Regions from separate parts of the Gilliamella sp. BG3 genome, predicted to be linked through region 2. Evidence: riboswitches for the same ligand, from Rfam matches in the RefSeq annotation. Region 2 holds a riboswitch; the other holds the start of a gene.
The links. A riboswitch is a leader RNA that binds a small molecule or an ion and turns the genes downstream of it on or off. The one in region 2 is predicted to bind thiamine pyrophosphate.
Positions count from the first base shown of each region.

Region 1: it holds a riboswitch for thiamine pyrophosphate, as region 2 does, so the genes downstream of both, thiB (thiamine ABC transporter substrate binding subunit) here and thiM (hydroxyethylthiazole kinase) in region 2, are expected to answer to the same signal.

Region 1 is NZ_JBIDFE010000011.1:15,706-23,111, forward strand. Features, by position in the region: gene cptA (phosphoethanolamine transferase CptA) at 1-683, opposite strand, end outside; gene thiQ (thiamine ABC transporter ATP-binding protein ThiQ) at 801-1,511, opposite strand; gene thiP (thiamine/thiamine pyrophosphate ABC transporter permease) at 1,489-3,066, opposite strand; gene thiB (thiamine ABC transporter substrate binding subunit) at 3,081-4,076, opposite strand; TPP riboswitch at 4,117-4,225, opposite strand; gene ACGH6S_RS06515 (hypothetical protein) at 4,450-5,385, opposite strand; gene ACGH6S_RS06520 (hypothetical protein) at 5,881-7,269, opposite strand.
Region 2 is NZ_JBIDFE010000019.1:29,963-37,368, forward strand. Features, by position in the region: gene ACGH6S_RS09395 (Dam family site-specific DNA-(adenine-N6)-methyltransferase) at 1-753, shown strand, start outside; gene rpe (ribulose-phosphate 3-epimerase) at 790-1,467, shown strand; gene ACGH6S_RS09405 (phosphoglycolate phosphatase) at 1,460-2,155, shown strand; gene trpS (tryptophan--tRNA ligase) at 2,179-3,174, shown strand; gene trkA (Trk system potassium transporter TrkA) at 3,283-4,644, shown strand; TPP riboswitch at 4,683-4,784, shown strand; gene thiM (hydroxyethylthiazole kinase) at 4,848-5,633, shown strand; gene thiE (thiamine phosphate synthase) at 5,646-6,287, shown strand; gene thiD (bifunctional hydroxymethylpyrimidine kinase/phosphomethylpyrimidine kinase) at 6,299-7,093, shown strand; gene ACGH6S_RS09435 (STY0301 family protein) at 7,160-7,406, opposite strand, start outside.

The DNA of each region.
Region 1 (7,406 bases), on a different contig from region 2:
GCATCTTTTAAATTTTCAACAGGAGGTAAAGTGTCTAAATGATTTAAAATATCTTCCATATTTTTAAGTTGAGATCGATAAGCTAAATAGCTATTAATAAGTTGCCATGGCACAGTTGTTTCCATACGCGTTAGTAAATGAGTTCCGGCTTTTTCAATAGATGATTTTTTTATTATCACACTAATAAACACAGGCATTATGGCATAAATAGCTATTAATAGTGATACAATCCATTTAGTAGAAGTTTTAATATAAACAGGTCTGACTTTACTCCAAAGATAAACACCCATTAAACTATAAATAATCAATACTATAACTAATTTAATACTAAAATACTGCTGAACAAATTCGCTCGATTCACTATAATTTGATTCTGCCATAACAAAAAATACACTTTGCGAAAATTCTTGTCGATAAATCACAAAATAACCGACAGAAACCAAAGACAAACAGCCGACAATAAGCCCAAATATAGTCGCAATCTTTCTTGTATAATCAGGAAAAATCAAAACAGGAATAAGCCAAATCAAACTATAGATAATTGAATCGCGAAGTCCAATTGCATTGGAATGCCCCGAAAGAAAAATATATAACTGTAATGCACTAGAAAAATAAGTAAAAAATAAAATATTAAAGATAAGTGCTGACCAGCTAAATTTGTTGGTTGCTTTTATGTTTAGCATAGATATTTAATTTGCTTTGTTATTGATCATAAAATGCAATATATGCTTGGTAGATTAATAAAACCTTAAGCTTTAAATATCTAAATTTAAATATATAAATTATTAAATGCTAAACTATTAATTTTTTGAGATATTTAAACCCAATATCTTTGCAATGTGATTATTTTCAGGTTGGTTTAATTGGTTTGGTAAACCATAAAAAACGATCTGTCCATTATCCACCACCAAACAACGAGAAAAATAACTAAGCGAATCATTAAGATTGTGTGAGACCATCATTAATGTCAAATCGAGCTCATCGCAAATTTGATCAACTAATGCTAACATCTCAAAGCGTAATGCTTGATCGAGAGCTGAAAATGGCTCATCTAACAATAAAATAGGTCGACGTTGAATTAAACAACGAGCTAACGCAACACGTTGACTCTGACCACCTGAAAGTTGTTCGGGATAACGATTATTAAAACCAGTTAAACCAACTTTAGCTAACATATCATCTATTGTTTGGCGTTCCGATGTATTTAGTTTTAAACAAGGCTTTATGCCTAAGCCAATATTTTGTTCAACATTTAAATGATCAAATAAATTATTATGTTGGAATAAAATTGAAACGGGCCGCTTTCCTGGTTGAGTGTGAGTCATATTTTGATGATTAAGTAAAATTTGCCCAGAATTTGGTGAAATAAATCCAGCAATCAAGCTTAACAATGAGCTTTTACCTGCACCACTTGGCCCAACAATAACCACCTTTTCTTTTGCAGTAATTTTGATATCAAAATGCATTTTAAAATTATCGTATTGACAATTAATTTGATTCAGTTCGATCATAATCTATCACAACCAGTAAACTAAAAGATAATATTAGCAATAATGCAGCCGTTACGGCACTTTCATGATAATGATAATACGATATTTGCTCATATAAATAATAAGGTAACGTTGTGACTGACTGGCCACCAAATAACGCAATAATACCAAAATCACCCAATGATAATATTGCTGAAAAGGCAAAACTTTGGATAATTAACTTTTTTAGTGCTTTATATTCAATTAAATAAAAATGCCAAAAACCAGTAATATTAAGTGACTGGCTTAAATGCCAATAGCGTGATGTAACATCATACATTGGTGCAGCAAGGTTTTTTAATATAAATGGCAGTGCCATTAAACTGTTACAAAGCATCGTCAAAACACAAACAAAGACCGAACTATAAGCGTACGAAAATAACAGTAAAAACAGACCTGACGCCAGCACCATGCTTGGAATAATTAATATCAGCGATCCAATTAACATTAATCGATTACTCCAATTTATTTGCCGATAAATCAATAATCGGCTGTTTGTATAGAGTAATAATAAAGCTAGTAGCATAGCAATACTGGCTGACCCAAAAGCAATTAGTAAAGAAAACATAACTGCACGTTGAAAGGCCACTGAAAAAAATGACCACTGAAAAAAATAAATACCTTTTATTAATATAGTTATGATGGGTAGCAAAATAAATAATGCACCAATAACAATAATAACAAAACTCGACAAAATTAAGCTAAACGAAACAGGTAAACGATAACTTTGCTTAACATATTGAGTGTTAAATTTATAGCTATAATTAAACTTTTGCATCAACCCCATAAAAAAAGCACAACAAACCAACTGCAAACATGCTAAAAGCACGGCTTGTATCAAATCAAATTCACGGATGGATTGATAAATGGCAACTTCAAGTGTGGTATATTTAGGTCCACCACCTAGAGCTAATACAATAGCAAAGCTAGAAAAACAAAGCATAAAGATTAGCGATGCCATAGGTAGCAACTGTCGACGCAATAGTGGCCATTCCACCAATTTAAAATAAGTAAAACTCGAAAAATTCAATTGAGCAGCTAATTGTTTGTGTTCGGCTGGTACACTATTTAAGGTTTGATAAAACAAGCAACAAGCATAAGGGAAATTAAGAAATATATGTGCCAATAAAATACCTTTTAAACCATAAATGGATATCACAAAAGGCAAACCTAAATAATGACAAAACGACGCTAATAAACCATGTTGCCCATAAACAGATAATAACCCCGTTACCACAACCAACGTAGGAAATATAAACGTGATAGGCATAATGCGTAGCAATAGATTTTTACCCCAAAAATTGACTATCGATAGGGCTTTAGACATCAATATTGCCAATAACACAGATAGCAATGTTGATAACGTTGCTTGAAATATTGTTATCCAAATAACATGTAATAAATAACTATCAAAATAGACAGTTAAATTATTAGACTCAAAAGCAACTAAACAAAGCGCAAATAGTGCTGAACCTAATACAACTAAAATCAAGCTTGCAGCACTAATGCCAAGGATTAACGTTCTTAATTTCAACATTATACTGAATAAAACTATTTACTAATGGTGGATTTCCATTCACGCACCCAGCTCTTTTGATTATTTTTAACTTGCTTAGCATCAAACTCGAGTGCTTTATTGACTGGTTTAATTTGCTGAAAAGCTTCAGGCAACGTTATATTAATAATCGGATACATGAAATTTTTTTCAGCAAATTGACGTTGTACATCAGGCGTTAATAAATATTGTAAAAAAGCACGTGCCAATTCGGGATGCTGACTATACTTAGTAATACCCGCAACTTCGACTTGGCGATAATGCCCTTCGTCAAAAATAGCAGCAGCATAACGATGATCATTATCATTCATAATATGTGCAACTGGCGAAGTGCTATAACTAAGCACAAAATCAGCTTCGCCTTTTAAAAATAGGCCATAAGCTTCACCCCAACCTTTGGTCACTGTCACAGTATTTTTTGCTATTTTCTGCCATGCAGATGCAGCATCATCACCATATATATTTTTCACCCAAAATAATAAACCTAACCCAGGAGTACTGGTTCGTGGGTCTTGATAGATAATTTTCCAGTTGACTTTATTATCTACTAACTCATGCATGCTGTGTGGTGGATTACTGATTTTTTGTTGATCATAAATAAAAGCGAAATAACCAAAATCATAGGGCATAAAATCACTATCCCACCAGTTGGTATTTAAATTATCTGGTTTATTGATTTGATGAGGTATAACTATTTTGGCTTGTTTTGCCTGTTCTAAAAGATTGTTGTCTAATCCTAAAATTACATCGGCATTAGTTCTATCACCTTCAAGTCGCATTCGATTTAAAACCGCTACTCCATCGCCTAATGTAACAATCTCAAGTTCACAGTTACACTGTGCTTCAAACCCTTTCTCAATTGCTTTTCCTGGTCCCCATTCTGAAATAAAGGAATTATAACTATAAACAGTTAAGGTTGGTTTTACGTTGGCAGCATTTGCCATAAAAGGTACCGAAAATACCAAAGATAATAACAATTTTTTACAAAACATTTTGCCTCCAAAATAGCAAATAAAAGACAAAAGGTTTGAGCAAGTGCAATAACTCAAATCCCTCCGCTGGCATGATCCAGTTCAGGTTCGGCGGGTTATGTTATCCTATCTAACATTCTCAGCCCTTTAGGGCACCCCGTTGAGAACATCAATTAGTTTAGAGGTTAGTATGAAGATTGTAAACATCAGAAGTGATAAAAATTTAATGTAGGAACAACTCACTTTATTTATGAAGCTTTAAAAAATGGCTATAAAGAATATACATGAAAACAAAACTAACGCCTTATCACTGACGAAAGATATGGCGCTTATATTATAAAGAAGATGTAACTATTACCGATTCGGTTAAACATTTACCTTTACTTAAATTAGTTTATTGAGTAATAAAAAAATTAAGTTGATTAGTTTCATCGAATGCCCCCTCAAGTTCTCTTGTAGCGAACTGATAGCTTTGATTTGAATCTCCTGCTTTCGTACATTCTGTTATGATGGCATGTTTCGTGTGAAAAGTTTCAGACGATGTTAACTGTTTGTATAACAATGCCAAATCTTTACCTGTCAGAGTAAAAAGCTTATTCCAATCATTTAACTGCGTTTCAACAAATTCGCGACCTTTCTTACAAGTAATAGCATCTAGCTGAATATTTGGTATAGTATATTTTTTAAGCTCAGAAAATTTAGGATGTTCATTTATAAAATCAACTTTTTCATTAAGCCCTTCTGCTTTTAAAGCTTCAATAAAGCCATCTTCTCGGAATAATTTGATTTTTCGAGATTGAAATTGCCCTTTCCCTCGTAAAGTTACTTCATCTGGATAAGGTTCATCTACTGAATAATCCCAAAAATCTTTTTGACGCTCAATAAAAACATCATTAATAACTTTAACTGGTAGTTCAAGCTCTTGCTGTTCACCTTTAATAATTACTGGAACTGAATTTAAATATTTAGCTATCAACTTATCGTAAGTTTCATCACTCACATTTGAAGTTGTATAGAAAGTTGTTAATAAATAATAATTACTTTGAGTAGGATTAATTAATCCTGAACTATTAGTTGTTGAAGGTTTAGCTATAAAATTTAATGATTGATTACCGTAAGACAGTGTATGCTTACCGTATTCAAATGTATAATTCACACTTGATTTTGCTGGAATGGTTAATTCATTTCCATCAATAATCACTTTTATTTCATTTGGTGTTGGATTATCAATCATACGATCAACAGAGCTAGACGAAGTGGTATCTGAACCAAAACAACCGACCAATGTTATGCTGCAAACTAGCAACAAAGAATATTTTATTTTTTTCATCGTATTAATTTTTTGTAAAGTTTTTAAAAGAAACCATATTTTATCATGAATTTGATAAAACAACTATTTTAGTTATCACTTCAATAATTGAATTGAAAAAGTATGGAGTTGATGTTCTGATAAACCAAACGTCGTTTTATTTTAGATGAAATTTAGTACTGATATAGCAACTTTTTAATTGTAGGAATTTCTAGTGTTGTTTACAGTAATTAATACTATAAACATTGCGAGAAATCATGCATCAACAAGGATTCAAGTTTCATTTAGCCGAAAACAGTGTTTACTAACCAACGCTGCCCCAAACAAACACATTTTTAATTTTTGACTAGATATGATCTAATCCATCCCGTACTTCTTTATATTGGACGAATTAAAGCAACTCCGCAAATAAATAAAAACATTCAATTTACTCATTGGACACTCATTTATAAAAATGAGCACCAATGAGTAAGTAGTCTTTATTTAGTTAAATTTTAGTTATGACATTTATAGTAATTATAGATATGATAAATCCCGAACCATATCTTCAATATATACTTTTAATTCTGTTAATTGCTGTTCTTTTGCCGCTCGAAGCAAGCTATCTTTGGTTTGCAATGTTCCTTTACTGTAATTATGTAAATTTGATGGCACATTGCCAGAGTAGATATAATCATGTTTTGCTGACGTTTGTACAATGTTAAATGATTTACTGTAACTATAGATTCCATGAGCCTCAATTTTAGTGGTTAAGGTTAATTTGTTGCTGTGAGTCACAGTTTGTAAATTAAACTGCTGATCTTTATAGGTTTTAACTTGCTTTTTATTACCGTTTTCGTCAGCGAATTCAATAAATTTATCAAATATTTTTTCGGTTTTGGTTTCATTGTTAACTGATTTACCAAGATCAGAAAATTCAACATTTGTCGTTACACGGATCGTGACATCTGCTTGTCCTGGTTGGTAGATAACAAATTCTATAAAGTCTTTACTTAATAGATCTGTTACATAAGATTTTAATTCTGAAGAATTATAATAAACTTTTATTTTCCCTTCTCTTTTATATTTATCTGCTTGGAAATCTGCATCGCGAAACGCTCCGTATTGGCGATAAGCCGAAGCAGCTGAAGCGTAATATTGGGCAACTTCTCGAAATTGATAACGACGTGTTGCTGTTCTGGCTAATTGTTGTGCTTGTTCATAAGCATTTTCTGCTTGTTGAGTACAGTGTTTTCTATCATTCTCAATAGAAAGTTTGTCACTATCTTTGTACTTGCCAAGAGGCTGATATACTTCCGAGGCATTATTAAATGCATCCGCAGCAGCTTTATAATTACCTTGCTGTGCTAACATTTTTCCTTGGTCATAATAATCTTTAGCAGCAAGTTGCATATATTTTTTATTTGCATTGTTATACAAACTTTCAATGTTTTTATAGTTGTATTGCTCAAATCCTTTTTTGTATAAATCGGCTTTTATTCTATAACTTTTACTATCGGTTCCTGTGATTGAATTACCATAGTCATAGTACTCTTTTGCGATACTCTCTTGTAATTTAGTAAAATCATATTTATTATCAAAAAAACTGATTTCTTGGCTATAAAAGCGATCACTTAATCGCAGTTTCATTGCTAATAAATTTTGGTAGCATTCTATTCGTTTGGCATAATCCTGATTATTGGCATTTGATAAAGTTGTTTCATAATGTTGCATAACGTTATTGACGATATTTTGTAGTCGTTGTACGTCTTTTTGACCTAATTTTGCAGTACCCTTATCCTCAATACTATCCGCCAATAAGTTGATGCTTTCTAAATATTTTCCTTCTTTATAAGCTTCTTCTGCTGTACGTGTATGACAAGCGGCTAATAAGAACATAAAAAAAACAGCTATAATTATACGCATAATTTTCCTTTCAATTCATTTTAGTTTATTTTTTTGCTTGTTCATCTTGTTATTAAGATGAAAACTGTTTAAATATAGCTTGATTAATAAGCTAGTTGGTGAGTCTATTATAAATTAGTTCTAATTTATTAACTTTT
Region 2 (7,406 bases):
TATCTACCAGAGGGCGATCAGCTAATAGAACCTTTTGTTGGAGCTGGTTCTGTTTTTTTAAATACTAACTATAAAAGTTATATCTTAGCGGATATCAACCATGACTTAATTTCATTATTTACATTATTAAAATCAAGTCCAGATCAATTTATCCGTGACCTTAGATTACTATTTGTTGCTCAAAACAATCACCCAGATGCGTTTTATCAACTGCGTGATGTATTCAATGGAAGTAAAGATCAGTACATCAGATCGCTTTTATTTGTCTATTTAAATCGACATTGTTATAACGGCTTATGTCGTTATAACAACAATGGACTATTTAACGTACCATTTGGACGCTATAAGACAATTTATTTTCCTGAAAAAGAACTTTACTTTTTTGCAGAAAAAGCTCAAAGAGCACAATTTTTTTGCGCACCTTACCACGAAGTAATGAAGAAAGCGGCAAAAAATTCAGTAATTTATTGTGATCCCCCCTATATACCCCCAAATGAATCAGCTGGATTTACGGCTTATTACTCAAATATATTTGGATTTGAAGAGCACAAAAACTTGTCAGAATTAGCTGAAACTATGGCGTATAAAAAAAACATACCCGTGCTTGTGTCTAATCATTATACTGATTACACAATGAACCTTTATAACAATGCAAGCGAACTTTATCGAACAGAAATGAGACGATCAATTAGCTGTGCCGGTAAAGGAAGAAAAAAAATTGACGAGATTCTAGCATTATACAAAAAGTCTTAGATAGCTAAATATAAAGCGAGTTATTAGAGGTAAGTTATGAAAGAATACATTATTGCTCCATCAATATTATCAGCTGATTTCGCTCGCCTTGGTGAAGATACACAAAAAGTGCTAGATGCAGGAGCTGATGTAATACATTTTGATGTCATGGACAACCATTTTGTACCTAATCTCACAATGGGAGCAATGTTTTGTAAAGCTTTACGAAACTATGGTATTAAGGCTCCCATTGATGTGCATTTGATGGTATCACCTGTTGAAGAGATAATTACCTCATTTGCCAAAGCTGGGGCAACCAATATATCTATTCATCCGGAAGCTACTGTCCATTTGGATCGTTCATTACAGTTAATTAAAGATCATGGCTGCACAGCTGGTATTGTATTTAATCCAGCTACACCGCTTGATTATTTAGATTACGTCATGGATAAAATTGATATTATTTTATTAATGAGTGTTAACCCAGGTTTTGGAGGTCAATCTTTTATACCTTCAACAATTAAGAAATTACAACAAGCTAAACAGCGCATTATTGAATCTGGACGCAATATTCGTTTAGAAATTGATGGCGGTGTAAAAATTGACAATATTGCCGAAATAGCTAGAGCTGGTGCCGATATGTTTGTTGCTGGTTCAGCTATATTTAGCCAACCCGATTATAAAACAGTTATTGACGCCATGCGTAAAGAGTTAGCAGGAGTTGAACATGAATAAACTAGAAAATATTCAAGCAGTAGCTTTTGATTTAGATGGTACATTAGTTGACAGCGTACCAGGACTAGCATTAGCAACACAAAATATGTTAGCAGACTTGAATCTACCTACAATCAGCAACGAGAAAATCAAAAACTTTGTAGGCAATGGTATTGATATTATGCTAGAACGAGTATTCAAAGTAATTGAAGTCGATCCATCAACAGAACTATTTGCCAAAGCTAAAGATCTATTTAATCAACACTATGATAAAGTCATCGATGCAGAAACAAAACTATTTCCCAATGTTAAAGAGACCTTAAAAGTACTTCACGATAATAATTATCCACTAGCATTAGTAACCAATAAACCGGCACAGTTTTTGCCTGCTTTGCTGACTTCTTTAGGTATAAAAGAGTACTTTTCATTAGTGCTTGGTGGAGGGGATGTGATCAAATTAAAACCACACCCAGCCCCTTTATACCAAGTAATGGCTAAATTTGGATTATTCTGTGATCAGTTACTTTTTGTTGGTGATTCAAAAAATGATATTACTGCAGCCCAAAATGCTAACTGCCCAACTGTTGCATTAAGCTATGGTTATAACTATGGCATATCGATTGCCACTAGCAACCCTGATTTCTTATTTGACGATTTTAAAGACATATTAACATTATTACCTCAGCCAAAAGCTAAGGCAAAAAAATAATTAGCATAGATTAGGAATAAATTATGAGCAAACCGATTGTATTTAGTGGCGCTCAGCCATCAGGAGAACTAACACTTGGCAACTACTTAGGTGCTTTAAAAAATTGGGTGGCTCTGCAAGGCGAATATGATTGCATTTATTGTATCGTCAATCAACATGCAATTACCGTACGCCAAGATCCGAACAAATTACGTAAAGCCACATTAGACACACTCGCTCTATATTTAGCTTGTGGTATTGATCCGCAAAAAAGTACCATTTTTGTACAATCACAAGTGCCTGCGCATGCAGAACTCGGCTGGGCATTAAACTGTTACACCTACTTTGGTGAACTTAGCCGTATGACTCAATTTAAAGATAAATCATCTCGTCATTCTGAAAACATCAATGCGGGATTGTTTGATTACCCAGTACTGATGGCTGCGGATATTTTGCTCTATCAAGCAAACTTAGTACCAGTAGGTGACGACCAAAAACAACATCTTGAACTATCACGCGACATTGCTATGCGATTTAATGCGCTTTACGGTGACATATTTACTATTCCTGAGCCCTTTATTTCGAAAGTGGGTGCTCGCGTCATGTCACTACAAGAACCCACTAAAAAAATGTCTAAATCAGACGAAAATCGCAATAACGTAATTGGTTTACTCGAAAATCCAAAAGATATCGAGAAAAAAATAAAACGTGCAATGACCGATTCAGATGAGCCACCTGTGGTACGTTACGATCTAAAAAATAAAGCTGGTGTTTCAAACCTACTTGACATTTTAACTGGCGTGACAGGTAAGCCTATCAGCGAACTTGAAAAAGAGTTCGAAGGCAAAATGTATGGCCACCTTAAAACCGAAGTAGCAACACAAGTCATTGATATGCTAACTACACTTCAAGCGAAGTATCATCAGTATCGAGATGATGAAAGTTATCTAATTTCAATAATGCAAGAAGGGGCAGAAAAAGCACGCTCAAAAGCCGCACCAACTTTGAAAAAAGTTTATGATGCAATCGGTTTTGTATAATTGAAAAATTAATAACTGATTGTTACTAAAAATAAAACAGTATGCAATGGCTTTAATATACAAGGAAAATGGGTAACAATTAAAGCCATTTAAATATACAGGTTAGTTATGAAGATTATTATTCTTGGTGCAGGACAAACAGGTAGTGCGCTTGCTGAATATCTTGTTACTGAAAAACAAAATGATGTCACGGTGATTGATGAAAATTATGATAAATTACAATCACTACAAGAACGTTTTGATTTACAGGTGATTTGCGGAAAATCATCATACCCACAAGTTTTAGAAAGTGCTGGTGCTGAATCAGCTGATATGCTTGTTGCTGTAACTAACTCTGATGAAGTCAACATGATGGCCTGCCAAATTGGGCATGTCATGTTCAATATTCCACAAAAAGTTGCACGCATTAGATCACCTGAATACAATAACGAAAACTACCCTCTTTTCAATAAAGATTGTATTAATATCAATCATATCATTGCTCCAGAAAACCTTATCACCAACCATATTAGTCAATTAGTACAATATCCTGGTTCGCTACAATTTGCATCTTTTTACGACAATCGTGTCTGTTTGGTTGCCGTTACCGCTTATTATGGCGGTGCTTTAGTAGGTAGTGAATTATCAGAACTCAAAGAACATTTACCACATGTTGAAGCTCGAGTAGTAGCTATTTACCGTAAAAACCGTTTTATCCGACCGCTTGGTTCAACACTTATAGAAGCGGGCGATATGGTCTACTTTATAACTCCCCCCGTTAATATCAAAGCGGTGACCAGTGAGTTACAAAGGTTAGAAAAACCATATAAACGAATAATTATCAGTGGCGGTGGTGGTGTCGCTGTCGCTCTAGCAAAACGTTTAGAAAATAACTATCAAGTCAAATTAATTGAGCGAAATGCCGAACGAGCAGAATTAATTGCCGAGCAACTTGTTAATACAACAGTATTACATGGGGAATCATCGGATCAAGAATTGCTCTCACAAGAACAAGTTGAACTTACTGATCTATTTATCGCTGTTACCAGTGATGATGAATCCAACATCATGTCCTCCATGTTAGCCAAAAGAATGGGAGCGAAAAAAGTAATTGTATTAATTCAACGCCAAGCCTACCTTGAACTAATTAATGATAGTGTGATTGATATTGCGATTTCCCCACAACACGCCACAATATCTGAGCTATTAAGCCATGTTAGACAAACTGGGGTTGTTAAAGTTGTTTCATTAAGACAAGGAGAATCCGAAATTGTCGAAATTATTGCCAATGGTAATGGTGAAACATCAAGACTGGTTGGCAAAAATATTAATGGCCTAAAACTCCCATCGGGTGCAACCATTGGAGCTATAGTGCGTGGAGAAGATGTTATTATCGTTAATACTGATTTAACCATTGAAGACAATGATCATCTAATCATCTTCTTACCAGATAGAAAAGCAATTACTGATATTGAAAGATTATTACAATAGCTTGTTAAAAACAGATAATCAGTTCATAATAAAAAAATCATTTTGACTCGGGGTGTTTTTTGTCTAAACAAAAAACTGAGATTTCACCCGTTGAACCTGATCTGGATTATACCAGCGTAGGGAAGTCTAAGCCATAAAAGCCTTAAATTGGCAAATTCTTCCCGACATTTATAAATTAATAAATCAGTAAGAAAGGAAGAAATATGTCAGCAGCCAAATCATTCCAAATTACCCAAACCGCTCCTTTTATCAATTATATAAAACAACACCGCCCACTAGTACATTGCATTACTAATGATGTAGTCCAAAACTTTACCGCCAATGTACTACTTGCTATTGGTGCATCACCAGCAATGGTAATTGCCGAACAAGAAGTTGCTGAATTTGTCAATATTGCCGATAGCTTACTGATTAATATTGGCACTATTCACAGCAACACAGCCCAAAGTATGCTATTAGCGGCCGCCAAGGCACAGCAAACACAAACCCCATGGGTACTCGATCCTGTTGCTGTAGGAGCAGCACTTAATTATCGAACTGAAATTGCACATCAATTATTATCATTTAATCCCGCAGTAATACGAGGTAATGCTTCAGAAATATTAGCACTAAATGGTCAAAAATCTTTCTCAAAAGGACCCGACGGTCAAGACACAACTCAATCAGCTTTAAACGCTGCCCAAGAGCTTGCGCAAAAATATCAAACTATTGTCGCAATGACGGGCGATGTTGACTACATAACTAACGGAAACAGCACATATAGTATAGCTGGAGGTGATATTGCTTTAACAAAAGTAACAGGTACAGGATGTTCATTATCTGCAATGGTAGCGGCTTTCATAGCTAATTCTCCTGACCCATTATCAGCCACTGCCTGTGCATGTTTTATGATGAAAAAAGCTGGTGAGCTAGCTAATAAACAACAAGGATTAGGAACTTTCTCGATATCACTATTAGATCAACTCTCAACATTTAACCCATCGCTTTAATAAGGAAATCAGATGAAAAAACAACTGGATTTAACCCTCTATTTAGTCCTTGATCCATTATTATGCGGTGGCATTAATGGCATGATAAACACCACAAAAATTGCTGTTTCAAATGGTGTGACTGCAATACAGTTAAGATCTGAACATGAATTTAGCGGTAAAGATTGGTACTACGCTGCCTTAGCATTGAAAGAAGCATTAAGCGACACCTCTGTTCCACTATTTATAAATGATCATGTAGATATTGCTTTAGCGGTTGATGCCGATGGTGTCCATATTGGACAAAGTGATTTGCCTGTTGATGTAGCTCGACAACTTATCGGCAAAGATAAATGGTTAGGTCTTTCGGTAACTAACCAACAACAACTTAAAGCAGTTCCTTGGCAGCAGGTTAATTATATTGGCATAGGGCCTATCTTCCCAACCATAACCAAAAAAAATGCAACGGTAGCAATAGGAACAGAACAATTAACTGAATTAGTCAAACTAAAACAGTGCCCAGCTGTTGCCATTGGTGGTATTGATGAAAACAATATAACTAATATTATTCAAACGGGCATTGACGGCGTTGCTGTAGTTTCGGCTATTTGTGGCAAAAAAGATATTCAACAAGCAACATTATCGCTTATCAACAAAATCAAACAAGCTAAATAGGAAATACGATCATGACAACAATTGCATTAACCATTGCAGGATCTGATCCTAGCGGTGGTGCAGGTATTCAAGCCGATCTAAAAACTTTTTCTGCACTTGGTGCATATGGTATGTCAGTTATCACTGCCCTAACGGCACAAAGCACGCAAGGGGTTGATGCGGTATTAGCTATATCGCCCGAATTTATTGAAGCCCAATTTAATACACTTTATCAAGATATTCAAATTAATAGCGTAAAAATGGGTATGCTAATGAATAAAGAAATAGTTGCAACCGTTCACCACCTTCTTAAAACAAACCCTATTCCTACTATCGTGTTAGATACTGTAATGGTTGCTAAAGGTGGACATCCCCTTTTAAAGTCTGATGCCGTAACAGCTATTCGTGAGCTTTTATTACCCTTAGCCACAATTATTACTCCCAATCTACCAGAAGCAGCAGCGCTACTCGATTGTGATGAAGCTAAAACCGAAGATGAAATGCAAAAGCAAGGGCGTGAATTACTCAAGTTAGGCTGTAAAGCGGTATTAATGAAAGGAGGACATTTGCCTAGCAATGAAAGCCCTGATTATTTGATCACACACAATAATATAATAAGAATGACCTTTCCACGCATCCAAACTAAAAATACTCACGGAACGGGGTGCACATTATCAGCAGCTATTGCAGCATTATTACCTAAAAATAATTTAGAAGAAGCAGTCGCCCAAGCAAAAAATTATCTACAAGGCGCAATTAGCCATGCCGATGATTTAAATATAGGGAAAGGAATTGGACCAACGCATCATTTTTACCGCTGGTGGTAATTGTTCAAAATATTAATGGGATTTACGTTACTAACTATTGCATATAACAACAAATCCCATACGCAACTAATGCAGATCTTTTGCTTCACTCGTACTACAACTGAGCGTTCCTCGCTTTCCTTGCTCGTCTTCAAAATAATCAGCCCAACAACTTTTCATTGATAAATCAATTTGTTTTATCAACTCAACTCTAGTTCCATTATAAGAACAACTAACATAATAAGGTTCAACATCTGTCTTATAATTAACTTCCCATATTAACTCATGTTTCTTACCGTCAACCGTTCCTTTTGCTGGTTTTAAAGCCGCCATT